DNA from 2 places in the Paenibacillus hodogayensis genome. Region 1 is predicted to be linked to the other one. Evidence: predicted binding sites of a transcription regulator. Region 1 holds the regulator's gene; the other holds the start of a gene.
What was found. The regulator LexA, encoded in region 1, represses DNA repair genes until DNA is damaged. The targets are predictions, from matches to a motif close to CGAACATATGTTCG.

Region 1 (7,916 bases):
GCGAGCTGGCGCTGGCCGAGGACGGTATGCCGGACTGGGACGCTTTAAAGGACAAGCTTCTTAGCGACCCTCCCAAGGTCGTCGGCATTCAGCGTTCGCGCGGCTACGATTGGCGGCCCTCGTATTCGGTGGGTCAAATTGACGAAATGGTCCGCTTCGTGAAGGCTCTTTCGCCGCAGACGATCGTATTCGTCGACAACTGCTACGGGGAATTTACGGAGGAGAAGGAGCCGACCGAGGTCGGCGTCGATCTGATGGCCGGCTCGCTCATTAAAAACCCCGGCGGTGGACTGGCGCCGACAGGGGGCTACATCGTAGGCCGACGCGAGCTGGTCGAGCTGGCCGCTTACCGACATACGGCGCCGGGGATCGGCGGCGAGGTCGGGGCGATGCTAGGCACGACGCGAAACATTTTTCAAGGCTTGTTCCTGGCCCCCCATCTTGTCGGACAAGCGCTCAAAGGGAGCGTCTTCGCCGCGGCGCTTTTCGAGCAGCTTGGTTTTGAAACGAGTCCGCGCTGGAACGACGAGCGGACCGATCTGATTCAAGCAATCCGGTTTACCGGCGCCGAGCATTTGATCGCATTCGTGCAAGGCATTCAGAAGGCGGCTGCGGTCGATTCCCACGTCGTGCCCGAGCCATGGGACATGCCGGGATACGAGCATCCGGTCATTATGGCCGCCGGCACGTTCATTCAAGGGGGCAGCCTGGAGCTGTCAGCCGATGCGCCGATTCGTTCCCCGTATATCGCTTACATGCAAGGTGGGCTTACTTACGCTCATGTGAAGTGGGGGGTCATCAAGGCTTTGTCGAATATGATCGACAAAGAGCTTCTGTAAGTGAATCAGGGGATAGGCGCATTCAACCGTGAAGTCCGAGCTCAGAAGATAATTGCGATTTTCCTGTAATTAAACCTAACATGCATTGACATGTTTGTGTCCGATATGTACAATTAAGTTATCCTCTACATGTTGGAGTGGTGTAAAGTGAGCGATGAAATCCGCCGTAATATGGCATTGTTCTCCATCGGCTCGGTCATGAAGCTGACTGATCTGACCGCCCGGCAAATCCGTTATTACGAACAGCATGAATTGATCGTCCCGGCGCGAACCGATGGCAATCAACGGTTGTTTTCGTTTAACGATGTGGAACGGCTGCTTCAGATCAAGGCACTGATCGAGAAGGGCGTCAACATTGCCGGCATCAAGCAAGTGCTTAATCCCGTATCCAAAGACTCCGAGGACGCGACGGTTATTACCGACCAGTCCGGAGTGAAGCGCAAGGAGCTGGACGACGCGCAGCTGCACAAGATGCTTAAGCGCGAGCTGTTGACCGGCAATCGCCGGGGTAAAGTATCCCTTATTCAAGGCGAGCTTTCGCGGTTTTTAAATCATAAGTCATAAGGAGGAGTTGTACGATGACTCAATCGAACTACACGAAGGAAGACATTTTGCGAATTGCCAAAGAGGAAAATGTCCGCTTTATTCGGCTGCAATTTACCGACCTGCTCGGCACGATCAAAAACGTGGAAATTCCGCTCAGCCAGCTGGAAAAAGCGCTTGATAACAAGATGATGTTCGATGGCTCCTCTATTGAAGGCTATGTGCGCATCGAAGAATCGGACATGTATTTGTACCCGGATCTGGCCACCTGGGTCATCTTCCCTTGGGTTGCCGAGGATCGCGTAGCCCGTCTGATCTGTGATATCTATTTGCCGGACGGCCGTCCGTTCCCTGGCGATCCGCGCGGCATTCTGAAGCGGGCGTTGAAGGAAGCGGAGGATATGGGCTATACGGCCATGAACGTTGGTCCGGAGCCGGAATTTTTCCTGTTCAAGACCGACGAGAAGGGTAATCCGACAACGGAGCTGAACGACCAAGGCGGTTACTTCGACTTGGCGCCTACCGATCTCGGCGAGAACTGTCGCCGCGAAATCGTGTTGACTCTGGAGGAGATGGGCTTTGAAATCGAAGCCTCCCATCACGAAGTTGCTCCGGGCCAGCACGAAATCGATTTTAAGTATGCGGACGCCATCAAGGCGGCCGACCAGATTCAGACGTTCAAGCTCGTCGTGAAGACGATCGCCAGACAGCACGGCCTGCATGCAACCTTCATGCCTAAGCCGCTGTTCGGCGTCAACGGCTCGGGCATGCACTGCCATCAATCGCTGTTCCAGGGCAGCACGAATTCATTTTTCGACGACAGCGACAAGCTCGGATTGAGCGAAACGGCCCGCCATTATATGGCAGGGGTGCTCAAGCATGCCCGCGCGTTCGCAGCGATCACAAACCCGACCGTCAATTCGTACAAACGGCTTGTTCCCGGCTATGAAGCCCCGTGCTACGTAGCATGGTCGGCGAGCAATCGCAGTCCGATGATCCGGATACCGGCTTCCCGCGGCTTAAGCACCCGCGTAGAGGTGCGCAACCCCGATCCGGCGGCCAACCCTTACCTGGCGCTTGCGGTTATGCTGAAGGCCGGCTTGGACGGCATTCAGAACAAAACGGTGCTGCCGGCCCCGGTCGACCGCAATATCTATGTCATGACCGAAGAAGAGCGGGAAGATCAAGGCATTCCGAGCTTGCCGGCCGATCTTCGCGAAGCGCTGATCGAGCTGCTGAGCGACGAAGTGATCTGCGACGCCCTCGGCGAGCACGCGCTTTCTCACTTCGTAGAGCTTAAGGAAATCGAGTGGGACATGTACCGCACCCAGATTCACGCTTGGGAACGCGATCAGTACATGACGTTGTACTAAGAGCGGAAACCTTTATCGCATAAGCAATAGCGGGGGGATCCTTTTGGGGCATGCTACCGCATTCAAGACCTGTCGCAGGTGGGGCCCCTGAATGCCACCACCATTGTTCCTTTCGAATCGCGAGACTCGAACTAAATTAAGCAGCCCTTGAAAAAAGTGCCTCCACGCTACGGAGGCGCTTTTTTTCACTTGGACGAGGCAGACATGATCGCTTCGACGTCGTAAATTCGTAATACCGTAACCAAAGGAAGGCTATTTCTGGCTAACATTTTGTGCTGCGAACGATAGGGCTCCTATCCGTATAGGGCATTCGTCCAAACCATTTCGATTTTCGCTCATACTATGTGATTGTAGTTAAAAAGAAGGTAGGTGACAAAATGTCTGATGTTGGTGGATTCGGCGGCGGCTTCAGCTGCGGAGGCGGCGGGCTGTGGACGAGTACGGGCGTTATCCTTGTTCTCTTCATCCTTCTGGTAATCATTTCGAGAGCGTTTATTTAATCGCAGCCCGCTGTACATCAGTACCCCCTGCCATGCTTATGGCAGGGGATTTTTTAGTTGGAAAGAGTCCGCGGTGTTGTGGGAACGAACCCGCAGGCTTCCATCCATATAAAAACAGCCCTCCCGATTCGATGCGGAGGGCTGCTTGCTGTTGTCTCAATGAATATCGCGGAACAGGCCGATCACTTTGCCGAGAATGGTGACGTTACGAAGCCGGATCGGGTCCATGGCCGGGTTTTCCGGCTGGAGCCGGATATGGTCGCGTTCCCGGTAGAACGTCTTCACGGTCGCTTCGTCGTCCTCGGTCATCGCCACGACGATATCTCCGTTGTTCGCGGTCGGCTGCTGCTTGACAATGACGTAATCGTTATGGTGAATGCCGGCATCGATCATGCTTTCTCCGACAACCCGCAGCATGAAGACGTTATGATCGCCTACGAAGTGGCTGGGAAGCGGGAAATATTCCTCGATGTTCTCGGTTGCCGTAATCGGCACCCCGGCGGTAACTTTCCCGATGAGCGGGACGCGCGCGATAGAGAAAGAGAAGGCGGACAACGAATCGTCATGTCCCAATATCTCGATCGCCCGGGGCTTCGTCGGGTCCCTACGAATGAGCCCTTTCCTTTCCAGACGGTCCAGATGGCCGTGAACCGTGGAGCTGGACGCAAGCCCTACGGCTTCGCCGATTTCCCGCACGGAAGGGGGATAGCCTTTATCGCGCACTTCGTTCTTAATAAAATCGAGTATCGCTTGTTGGCGATTGGAAACCTTGCTCACGATCATCACTCCAATACGGACATGTTATATTGGGTAAATTATACCACAGAACCGGAGTTCGTACAAACATAAGTTCGATTTTTCCCGATAAAATACGAACATGCGAACGCTTGTTCGAAAATCATTGACGCGAATATACGTTCGTGTTAATCTGATACCAGAACAAGTGTTTGGGGAGGTAATTCCAATGTCCAACTCTTTTATGTACATTCCAAGCGATTTCCATCGCAGCACTCATACAGCCGCCGGCTCCGCGGCGGGCCGGTCTCGTACCGTTTCCCGTCCGTCTTCGAACCGTTTCGAAGCTGTCCGGGCGGTCGTCGTCCGCCTCAAGGTGCGACTGCTGGCGGCCGCCGCAGCGCTTCTGTTGTGCGTCGGCATTGCCGCCGTGCTTTCCGCCGTGATCGGCGACGGCGAAGTGCAGGCTGGGGCTATTCGAACGTACGAACATGTCGTCGTTCAGCCTGGCGACTCCTTATGGTCGATTGCGGAGGGCCGCGCCAAGAAGAGCGAGGATATACGCGTTTATATCGAAAAGCTGAAGAAGGTTAACGGCTTGTCCTCGTCTGCCGTTCGCGCCGGCCAGGTGCTGCAGCTGCCTCAATAAACGGATATTTCTCCATCCTATCGAAGGCAATCGATTCCCGCCCGGACACGCTCCGGGCTTTTGCGCGTTTGCTCCGCTTTCCTTGACAATCGGCTCGGAACCATGCAAAGTAGAAGTAACCGACACAAGGAGGCCGAACATGATTACCGAACAAATGATTGCCCGCATCAACGAGCTTGCCAAAAAGGCGAACACCGTCGGCTTGACGGACGAAGAGCTGGAAGAACGCAACGAATTGCGCAAGCGGTATATCGATGCGTTCAAAACGTCGCTCCGGGCGCAGCTTGATTCGATCGAATTCGTGGACGGCGACCAAGGGGCCGGCCCTGATAAAAAGCCTCATTAGAACGGAGGAGCCGCATGTCCCGAAAATGGGAACGCATGGTGCAAAAAAACAGCAAGGATATTAACAGCCGCCGGAAGAAAACCGGTCATACACCGATATCGGTGTCGGCACAGGAGCAAATGGATGTCTACAAGGGAAGAAGCTGGTTTTTGCCCGCTCTGCTTGTAGCCTGTTCGCTCTTCTTCGCAATCGTCTCGGTCATGCTGTACGAATCGCAGTCGTTGTACTGGATTACCGTACTCGGCTACATGGTGCTGGGGGTCATGTACTTCTTGCGCAGACCGTATATCAAGATCGGCAAGCAAAAGCTCGCCACCCGGCGCATGGGCATGGATAAAGTGTTCGGAGCCGATGAGATCGAATCGATCTCGGTGCAGAGCGGGAGCGTGGCGATTCAGCTGAAAGGAAAACGGACGCGCTGGGTATTGTCCAAGTTTCAGAGCTTGTACGACATACCGGCTATTGCTGCGCGGCTGAAGAAGTTCGCCGAACATAACGGAATCGCTTATAAAGAAGAAGCGGCTTAATGGGGATAAAGGGGAGAAACGGTTCATGGCTATTCAGGCAATCCTGTTCGATTTGGACGACACGCTGCTGTGGGACGACCGCAGTGTAAAAGAAGCGTTTCAGGCGACCTGCGCCGCCGCCGCCGAGCGGTATGAAGGACTCGATCCGGCCTTGCTGGAGGAAGCCGTACGTAGGGAAGCGCGCGCGCTGTACGAATCGTACGAGACGTTTCCGTTTACGAAGCAGATCGGCATCAATCCGTTCGAAGGGCTGTGGGCCCGGTTTAGCCAAGGCGAGCAGGAGGAATTCCGCAAGCTGGAGAAGCTGGCGCCTGGCTACCGCAAAGCGTCTTGGGCGAGAGGGCTCAAGGCGCTCGGGGTAGACGACGAGGAGCTTGGATTTCAGCTCGGAGAGCGATTCGGGGCGGAGCGCCGAGCGCGGCCGATCGTCTATGAAGAAACGTTCGAGGTGCTGAACGATTTGAAAGGGAAGGTCCAGCTGTTGCTGCTGACGAACGGCTCGCCGGATTTGCAGCGGGAGAAGCTGGACGGGGTTCCGGAGCTTGCCGGCTATTTCGACCATATCGTGATTTCCGGTTCGTTCGGCCAAGGGAAACCGGCGGCTTCCATCTTCCATCATGCCATGGAGCTGCTCGGCATCTCGCCGGACCAAGGCTTGATGGTCGGAGACAAGCTGACCACGGACATCCTGGGCGCGAACGGAGTCGGCATGAAGTCGGTATGGATCAACCGTCACGGCGTATCCCGTTCGGACGAGATCGTACCCGCCACGGAAATTGTCAGCTTGCGTCAAATCCGCGGACTCGCCGGTTTATAGCACAAACGGCTCTACACAAAAGCCCGACGCTTTCCTGAGGAAAGCGCCGGGCTCGTTTCGTGCCAGTAGCGTACAATATGAAAATCAGGCTTTTTGGAACGCGGGGTCGTCGTACGGATGCGCGATCCAGCCTTCGGTTTCGATAAAGAGGCGGACGGCGACGATTTTGCGGTTTTCCATCAGCGTGAAGAAGTGGGCTTTGTTCTCGGGAACGGAGATGACGTCTCCCGCCTCCAGCTCGACATCGAAATATCCGACGTCCTCGCTGCCTTTAATGATAAAGATGCCTTTGCCCGCCGTAATGGCGCGCACTTCGTCCTCCGTATGGGTGTGCACCTGCTCGAATTTCTTCAGCAGCTCGTTCAGGTTCGGGGTGGCGTCGGACAAAGCGATCAAATCCCACGTTTTGTAACCGCGGCGGCCGGCGAGATCGCGAATTTCGGCATCGAACGTGTTCAAAATTTGCTGTTTTTCCTCGTCGGACAACACAAACTTCTCCTGCAGTTCGGCAGGAAGCTTGGTCGGGTTCCAGTGCTCGTAAAGCACCTCTTGGTTTTCCAAAAACGACTTGACGTTGTCTTCGCCTTGAATGCGTTCGTTCGTATTGCGGATGCGAATTTCAGCCATAGCGCTCCCTCTCCTCTTTCCGTAAAGGAATAATTGCTTATTAATAGGTATTATATTCGAAAAAGCAACAGGTGTCGATGGATCGGTCTAAATAAATTATTAAATTCCGATAAGAAAACTAGAAAATGTCGCTCTTTCGAAAAGCGGTGTATTCTGGTAGACTAAAGTGCAGACGTAGAGAAGGCAATCGCTAAGGGGTGGACCTCATGCAAAAAACAGCTTTGGCCAAAAGGCTTAAAGAGAAAATATTGATTTTGGACGGAGCTATGGGCACGATGCTCCAGCAGGAAAATTTGACGGCAGACGATTTCGGCGGGGAGGAGCTGGACGGCTGCAACGAGATATTGGCCGTAACCCGGCCGGATGTGTTGACCAAAATCCACGAGGCTTATTTGGAAGCCGGAGCGGACATCTTGGAGACGAATACGTTCGGCTCGACGAGCGTCGTACTGGCCGAATACGATATTCCCGAAAGGGCCTGGGAGCTCAATGTGGCCGCCGCCCGGCTGGCCGTGGAGGCCGCCGCCAAATTTTCGACGCCGGAATGGCCCCGCTATGTGGCCGGAGCGATGGGACCGACTACGAAGACATTGTCCGTAACCGGCGGGGTGACGTTCGACGACTTGGTGGAGAGCTACTACGATCAGGCTGTCGCTTTGATCGAAGCGGGCGTGGACGCGCTGCTGCTCGAAACGTCCCAGGACACGCTCAATGTCAAAGCCGGAAGCATCGGCATTCGCAACGCTTACGAGAAGACTGGCATTACTTTGCCGATTATGATATCTGGTACGATCGAGCCAATGGGCACGACGCTGGCCGGTCAAAATATCGAATCGTTCTACATTTCCCTGGAGCATTTGAAGCCGGTATCCATCGGCCTGAACTGCGCCACCGGTCCGGAATTCATGAAGGACCATATCCGCACGCTGTCTGGACTGGCAGGCATGGCCGTAAGCTGTT
Region 2 (7,916 bases), on a different contig from region 1:
GGCTTGTTTTGAGCCGCCGAATAGATGAAATTTCCCATAAAGGCTGACCACGGCAGCCCTGTGAATATAACAATAATCATCGGTATCGCAATAATCGTCCCGATTAACGCGTGCCATTTTAAGCTTTTTTGCCGTTTGTTCGGATTTTGCATTCTTTTTAATGCGTGACTTCTAAATGTCATATAGATGCCGGAAAGGAGCAGGAATATCGCCCAACAAGCCGCCAGCTCTACGAGATAATTCACTACTGTTCCGCCAACAAACAGGGAGCTGTGCACGTTTCGCATGACATTGGAAAAGGTGTACTTGGCATTTTGGCTGCCAACGATCTGATAGTTCTGATCAAGAAATACGTATTTTTGATCTCCATCCGGACGGGTCATCGTCAATCGGGTATTGTAAGAATCCTTTAATACAATGACTTTCGATACGGAGTAATTTTTGTGCGCCTCTGTTGCTTTCTTGATTCCCTCATCAATGGTCGACTGTTCCGTTTGGCCGCTGTTTCCGAAAAAGTTCTTTTTATAAAAATGATTTTCGACATTGGTATAAAACAAATAGCCGATACCGCTCAATGTCAATGTGATCAGCAATGGCGTTATAAACAACGCAGCATAAAAGTGCCATCTCCATAAGCGATTATAGTTGTTTTTTGTTATCTCCATCCTTTAACCCCCGACCTCTAATTTTTACACCATGGCATGGTTTGGTTTATGAGGAACTTCTCCTTGTCTGGATGTCGTACTCATTATACCGACACCTCTATTTAGGACGAATGACTCGATGGGGCTACTGAAGTGAAAGTATTTTGAACAACTATTTGGATGAATCGTCATCCCAGGCGGCGTATCGTCCCGCAACCTGGATCTAAGTCCTCGCGGAAGTCGCTCGTTGATTGCCGGTGCCGTCACCTTAGTTTCTCCGGGTCAAGCAGAACGGGGTTTGAGTAAAGTGTGGGTTCTCTCCACAATTCGTCAATGTTACAATGGGAACGAATGTTCTTAAGGGGGTGTTTGGATTGACCGGAATTCCGAAGCCAAAAAAGAAATATGATGTCAAACGGCCAACACGCGATGAATTTGCATTGGAAGAACTCGCCAACCAGTTAAATGAAGCGAAGTCTGAAAGCGCGGAAGTGTTGCTGACGGTATGGGGGATGGAGTTGCCTGTTCGTGGTCGAATAGAGAATATGGATTCTCGTACCGGTAAGGTGCACATCCAAAAAGATGGACAAACTACCAAAGTCACATTCATGGATATAATGAAGGTCGAGAATCACAGAGATTAAACTTCCCGATAAAATGGTCGGATGACAAGAACATAGTCCAATGGGGCTGTCCCAAAAGTGTTCGCATGACATGGGGACGTCCCAATTTCCACACGAAAGGACCTCAAATTCCACTGTAAAGTGGGGGATGAGGTCCTTTTTCTCAAGGAAAATTGGTTCTAAGTGGGGCTCAAAAAATCGCAAAATGACCTTTGGGACAGCCCCATTTTTTAATCGATGCCGGAACACTGACTGGTTTTACGGTGCGGCTCTTAAGTTAAATGCGGAAGCGTGGAACGATCATAAACGATGATGAATGGTGGCTGGAGCGAATGACAAGGGGGTCTGACCGCGATATGCTGCGGTTTGAGACTAATTTGGGGCAAACATCGTTACTGATCTATGCGTTCTTCACCAGAGCTTATTTTTCGCCATGTTGTGGGTGTTAATTTGTGATTCTTTTTAAATGCCTTAAAAAAATTCACAGGATCAGAATATCCAAGAGCATCGGAAACATCTGCTAGTGTTAGAGATGATTTGAGCAGCATGTCTTTTGCAAGGGTCATTTTATAATTGACGATATACTGTTGAGGAGTGATATTTAGGTGCTTTTTGAAAATTTGGGTTAAGTAGCTGCGATCTATTCCGATATGCTTTGCAATATTACTTACATCTATAGGGGGTATCTGAGCGGAATGAATGTAAGATATCGCTTGATTTATATAGATTTCTGACATCGCTACGGTTCTTTCCGTATTGGCGCGCAGCTGCAAGAGTGTATCCGAAAACTCCCAGAGGCGAGCCAGAATCATTTGATAAGAGATATTTTCTTGCTTTGAAGCATCAAGTATTCCCATTAAGGCTTTACCGAGAGGTTGTGAAGTCGAGTCGGTAATGATGGGGGACGACATGGTGATTTTTGATGCATTATAAATTTCGGGAACGGAGGCCCCGGCAAACTCGATCCATCCGTACTCCCAAGGATCAATACCATCTGCTACATGAGAGGCGGTTTGGTAAGGAAACATAACAAATGCCTGTCCGGGCATCAATGTGTAAGTGGAGGTTTTTCCGGTAAAAACACCGCTGCCCTTATAAATATAATGAATTATAGTGTTAAAAGGAGTAAAGGATGGAGCGTTATTCGGTTTACAGCATTCATACCCCATTTGAATAGGGATAAGCTCGGAAAAGCGGAAGTGTTTGACCGCACAAAATTGGTATTTCATATAGAATGATACCTCCTTCCATTAATCCATTCGATTCCCATTAATATCTCACATTAGGATAGTAATATCCAGCAAAAAAACATATATAGGAAGGAAGAAATCCTATATCATGAAACTATAAATCGGCAGCGCATTCACCCTGATCCATGTTTTGCAGCTGAACCGCGGAAAAAAATATAGTCTTGTTTTGGCAGAAAAAATAAAACCATGTTTTGGAATCCTTGTTTGAAATACGTCGAAAGACGATTTCCTATGAAGCTCGCATTAATGGAGGGGATAACCGTGAACAAAAAGAGTTTTTTGGTATTGGCTGGAATGATAGCGCTTACAATATCAGAGTGTTCGACATCCAAGGATGGCGATAAGTCGGGAGGTACGGGGGCAAGCCCGTCGGGGCCGAAAAACGTGACGCTCAAAATTGGTTTGCCCGGGGCTTATGATGTGACGAAAAAAGAAATTATCGATGGTTTTGCGGCCAAATTTCCGAATATCAAAGTTGAAGTTCAAGACGCTCCGTGGGGAGACTTCGTGACGAAGATCGCTACCCAAATCGCCGGCGGCATGACCCCTGACGTCTGGCTGCAGGAGAACGCGGTCATTCTCGGCTATGGCAAGCGGGGTGTAGCGGAAGACTTGTCATCCTATATCAAGCTGATTTTCCGGGATGCATTCCAGCAATTCAAGATGGGGCCGGCTTCCGCAGCCGCTTGGGCGCTGTTCGTCATTATTTTGACCATTACGCTCTTCCAGCGATACTTCGAGAGAAGGTGGGTGCACTATGTTTGATTCTCGCACAATCGGCAAAACCGCATCCTCCCTAGTACTGTATCTCGGCGCGCTGCTCATGCTGTTTCCGTTTATCTGGATGGTGTCCACCTCGCTGAAAACGACAGGAGCGGTCGGACAATTGCCGCCTCGGCTCATTCCCGATCCGATCAGCTGGGAAAATTACAAAATCGTCTGGGAGAAAGTCAATTTCGGCCGATATACCCTGAACAGCATGTTTCTCGTGATAGTGGACATGGTCGGTACACTGCTATCCTGTTCGCTGGTCGCGTTTGGCCTGGCCATGTACAATTTCAAGCTGCGCAAGCCCCTGTATATCGCCATGCTGGCGACGCTGATGATTCCGTTTCAAGTCACGCTCATTCCAAGCTACTTCATCTGGAAGTCGTTCCATATGCTCGATTCGTACTACCCATTGATTATTCCGAATTTTCTCGGAGGGGCGTTCGGCATCTTCCTCATGCATCAATTCATTAAATCGCTCCCCAAGGAGCTATATGAAGCCGCCGTCGTCGACGGGTACAGCCCCATGGGGGTTTTCTGGAAAATATACTTGCCTTTGTGCAAGCCAGCCTTGTCCGCGCTCGGCGTCTTTACGTTCATGGGCGCGTGGAATAACACGATCGGGCCGCTCATCTATTTACAGAACAAAAAACTGTATACGTTGCCTATCGGTCTGCTGTATTTGAAGAACGATACGGAGGTCAGCACGTCGCTCTTGATGGCCGGTGCCGTTATCGTGACCGTTCCGGCCGTAATCGTCTACTTGATCGCCCAGAAGCAGTTCATGCAAGGAATCGCGTCAACGGGGTTGAAGGGATGATTGTGTATCCCTACTAAACTCACTGTCCCGACACGATTGTGAAAGGAGGGGGTTCCTTTGTAACTTGCTGCGAACATAGAAAGTCTCCTGCCCGTCATGTTTTCCTGCTTTTCCAAAAAGAAGCGTGGAGGATGAATTATGTACTTGTACAGGAAATCCCGGTTATCCTTATTGTTATCCCTCTGTTTAATGCTTCAACTGATCGCCGCTGTTAACGCACCGACAGCAGCCGCTTCGGCCGGCAATCTTGTCGCAAATCCCGGCTTCGAGGATGTGACAGGAAGCGTCCCCGCTCAATGGACCGTTATCGGCAATGTGTGGGGCGATGCGATCAAGGCGGCTCCGGAAGCGGCGCATACGGGGAATTACGGCATCTCGATTCAAACGAGCACAGGGAACAATCCATGGGTAGCGATCCCTATTCTGGTGGAAGAAGGGGCTACGTACAGCATCACGACCTGGTTTAAATCGGTCGGGGTCAGCGGAAATCCAGGCTACAAAATTGAATTTTTCAAAGGAATCGATAAAACGGTCGAAAACTGGGTATCCGGCTATACTTACAAAGCAGCAGGTTCCAAAAACGATGGCCAGTGGCATGAGCTGGATTATACCATTCAGGCACCGCCTGGAGCCGTCTACATGTACGTGTACTTGCGGTTGTACGGAACGGGGACCGTTTACTTTGACGACACGTCCGCCCTCAAGACGAAAGATAAGCCGCAGCTTGTCGTGGAGCCGTCTCACACGTATTACTATCCTGACGTTACGAGCGGAAGCGCCGCGCTGAAGCTTGAACCGTCCGACGGCAGCATGGCGGGCAAAACCGTCGACGTCCAAATCATCGACGAGGCTTCCGGCGAGGCGATATTCGTACAGAACGGCATCAAGGCCGCCGAATCGTTGAGCGTTGCCTTCTCTACGTACGAAATGGCATTGGAGCAGCCGTACCGATTGGAGGCGGAGCTGAAGAACGGGGCGGGGCAGCTGATCGAAAAGCAGGAACGCACAATATACCGTTGGGCGCGTCCGGCCTCCATTCCACTGAACGGTCCGATCCTCGTTGACGGGGAGCCCTTCTTCCCGGTTATCGCATATCATGCCACCGCGGCGGATTATCCTTACTTGAAGCAGATCGGGGTCAATACGGTCCAAGGCACGAACACGAATAGCGAGGCTGCCCTGCAATCGATGCTGGATACGGCTCAGGCGAACGGGCTGAAAATGCTCGTCACGCTATATTACGATATGAGGGTCAAGGAAAACTTCGAGCTGACCCGGCAATTCGTGACGAAATTCAAAAACCATCCGGCCGTTCTCGGCTATATGATTATGGACGAACCGAGCTTGTATGGCATTCCGCAGTCGGAGCTGCTGGACGCCTACAAATTGATTCGATCCATCGATCCGGTTCATCCGACTTATATGGTCGAAGCCGATTCGAATTCTTATCACAAGAACGGCCAGGCAACGGACATCCTTGTCACCGACGTTTATCCGTACGCCCAGAACAGCGTGACGCCCATCTCGGCAGTCGGAGACGACGTGCGTCAAGCGGTTGAAAGCGTGGACGACGTGAAGCCGGTTTGGACGGTCCTGCAAACGTTCAAAATTCCCGGTACGATGTGGAACTATTTGCCGACGATCGATCAAGTCCGCAACATGGCGTACCAAGCGTTCCTCGCTGGCAGCAAAGGCTTCGCCTATTATTCAATCAACGATCCGGGCTGGAAGCTGAGGGAATCCGAATTGTGGCCGGGCTTGGTGAAATTCAAGGACGAGATCGCGTTGCTGGGAAGTCTTGTCTCCGCGGGCAACAAGGCTGCCGAACATATTGGCAGCGACATTCAATGGGCGATCTATGACAAAGGGCAAGAGCAGTACGCCGTCGCAATCAACTTGACCCAGCAAGCACAGACGGCCGCGATCCCTCTCGAGAAAACGGGCAATCAGGTGGAGCTTCTGTACGGTGCCCAGCCCGAGTCGTCGGGCAGTTGGGAGCATGAGCTCAGCGTCACCCTCGGGCCGGAACAAACGCTGGTGTACCGAATCAAGCCTTTTGTGGCGGGTGTAGATTGGGCGATCGATGAGCTGCAAGGAGCGACAACCCTTATCGCCAACAATCAGTGGGAGCAGAGGACGGAAAAGCTGATTGAAGATTTGATTAAGGCGAAACAAGAGTTGATTGCCGCATCGGTTGACGCGGTCAAGGCCATGAGCAAGACGGAAAAAGCTATAGACGAAGTCAAAAAGCTGGAAAAATGGGTAGAAAAACAATCGGACGCCGCCCTAGAGGGCAAAAGGGTAGAGTTGAATGCCTTGCTGAACGACGTGACCGCAAACTTGCTACCGATCGTTCAATCGATGGCGAGATTGGATTTGCAGCTTGCCGCGTTGCAGTTTGTACACGGCGATACGCTGGCTATGAACGCCGCAGTCCGGAACGTCGGCGATAAAGAGCTTAAAAACGCCCGCCTGCGCATCGAGCTGCCGGCTTCGGCGGGGCTCCCGCCGATCGAGGAACAGTTTGGGAACATCAAGAAGGGGCAAAGCGCGACCCTCAGCGCAAGTCCGGTCTTGCCGGCAGCGATGGAGCCCGGTGACTACGTTGCGAAAGCGGTGCTGACGTTCCGATATAAGGGAACGGATGTTCAAGTTTCGGTCGAACGGGAATTTACGGTATCGCCGCTTCTTGCCGCCAACCTGACGCCGGGCAGCCTCGATATCACGAAGGCAGGATCGTATCCGTTCTCTATCGTGCTAACGAACGGCTCCGGTCAACCGCGTGCAGTCGAGCTTGAGCGGACGGCAGCGGACGGCATTGAGGTCGATCTTCCGGGAGCGGCGACGCTGGCCGCATATGAGACGAAGACGGTTCAAGGAACCGTAACGATCCCCGAGGGGACTGCGAACGGCGATTATGCCGTAACCGTCGAAGCCTTAACGGCCGGTGTCAGCTACGCCGTGCTGCCGCTTGCGCTGTCTGTGGATACGAGCCCCGTATACAACGGCGGCTTCGAAAAGCAGACTTTAAGCGGTTCCGCCCCGGCAGGCTGGTTTGTGGGGAAGGGGGCATGGGATAAGACCGTCGCACACAGCGGCCAAGCGTCCGCCAAACTGATTCCCGACGCGGGAAATGCGTTTAACGTATTGAATACGGACGCATCCAAATTATTCACGCTTGTGCCCGGAGCCAAATACAAGCTGACGGGCTGGGTCAAGACAGAAGCGACGGCAGGCTCGGTTGCGCTTGGCGTTCGCCAAATCGACGCGCGCGGCGGTACTGTGACCTATACGTGGGTGGAAGCGGCTAAAATGGGCGATTGGACGAAAGTCGAGGTCATCTTTACGGCCCTGCCGACTGCGAATCGAGGAGCGGTTTATTTCAAGCTCGATCAAGCCGCGAACGGAGCGGCGTGGGTAGACGATCTGGAACTGAACGAAGTCTTGACGGGTCTGGAAGCGAAACTTACGCCGAGCACCATCAACGTCGGCCAGGCGGGAACGTATTCTTTCTCCGTCGAGCTGACGAACGGTACGGTCAATCCGATCACAGTCGATTTGCCGAACGAGGCGCCGAACGGGATCGTCGTAACGCTCGACGCCTCCGTTGCGCTGGCAGCCCGGGAGACGAAGACGGTGCAGGGCTCCGTTTACGTTCCAGTATCGGTAACCACTGGCGAATTTAACGTAACGGTCGAAGCGAAGGTTGGGAACGAAAGCTTTGCTACGCTCCCTCTTCAAGTGAATGTCGATACGAATCGCGTTTACAACAGCGGCTTCGAGAAGCCGGCTGCCGGAGAAAGTCCCGACG

Region 2: a site for LexA is predicted at 810-823, ahead of ABD796_RS28280 (YolD-like family protein). Genes of this name have one in related genera too.

What each region holds. Positions count from the first base shown of each region.
Region 1 covers NZ_BAAAYO010000006.1:233,830-241,745, reverse strand. The annotation lists gene ABD796_RS12230 (methionine gamma-lyase family protein) at 1-839, shown strand, start outside; gene ABD796_RS12225 (MerR family transcriptional regulator) at 987-1,403, shown strand; gene glnA (type I glutamate--ammonia ligase) at 1,418-2,755, shown strand; gene ABD796_RS12215 (hypothetical protein) at 3,091-3,273, opposite strand; gene lexA (transcriptional repressor LexA) at 3,412-4,032, opposite strand; gene ABD796_RS12205 (LysM peptidoglycan-binding domain-containing protein) at 4,220-4,639, shown strand; gene ABD796_RS12200 (DUF896 domain-containing protein) at 4,779-4,985, shown strand; gene ABD796_RS12195 (hypothetical protein) at 5,000-5,512, shown strand; gene ABD796_RS12190 (HAD family hydrolase) at 5,538-6,329, shown strand; gene ABD796_RS12185 (1,2-dihydroxy-3-keto-5-methylthiopentene dioxygenase) at 6,414-6,956, opposite strand; gene metH (methionine synthase) at 7,163-7,916, shown strand, end outside.
Region 2 covers NZ_BAAAYO010000014.1:28,306-36,221, reverse strand. The annotation lists gene ABD796_RS28285 (PepSY-associated TM helix domain-containing protein) at 1-665, opposite strand, end outside; gene ABD796_RS28280 (YolD-like family protein) at 1,019-1,288, shown strand; gene ABD796_RS28275 (AraC family transcriptional regulator) at 1,660-2,496, opposite strand; gene ABD796_RS28270 (extracellular solute-binding protein) at 2,902-3,282, shown strand; gene ABD796_RS28265 (carbohydrate ABC transporter permease) at 3,275-4,105, shown strand; gene ABD796_RS28260 (carbohydrate binding domain-containing protein) at 4,244-7,916, shown strand, end outside.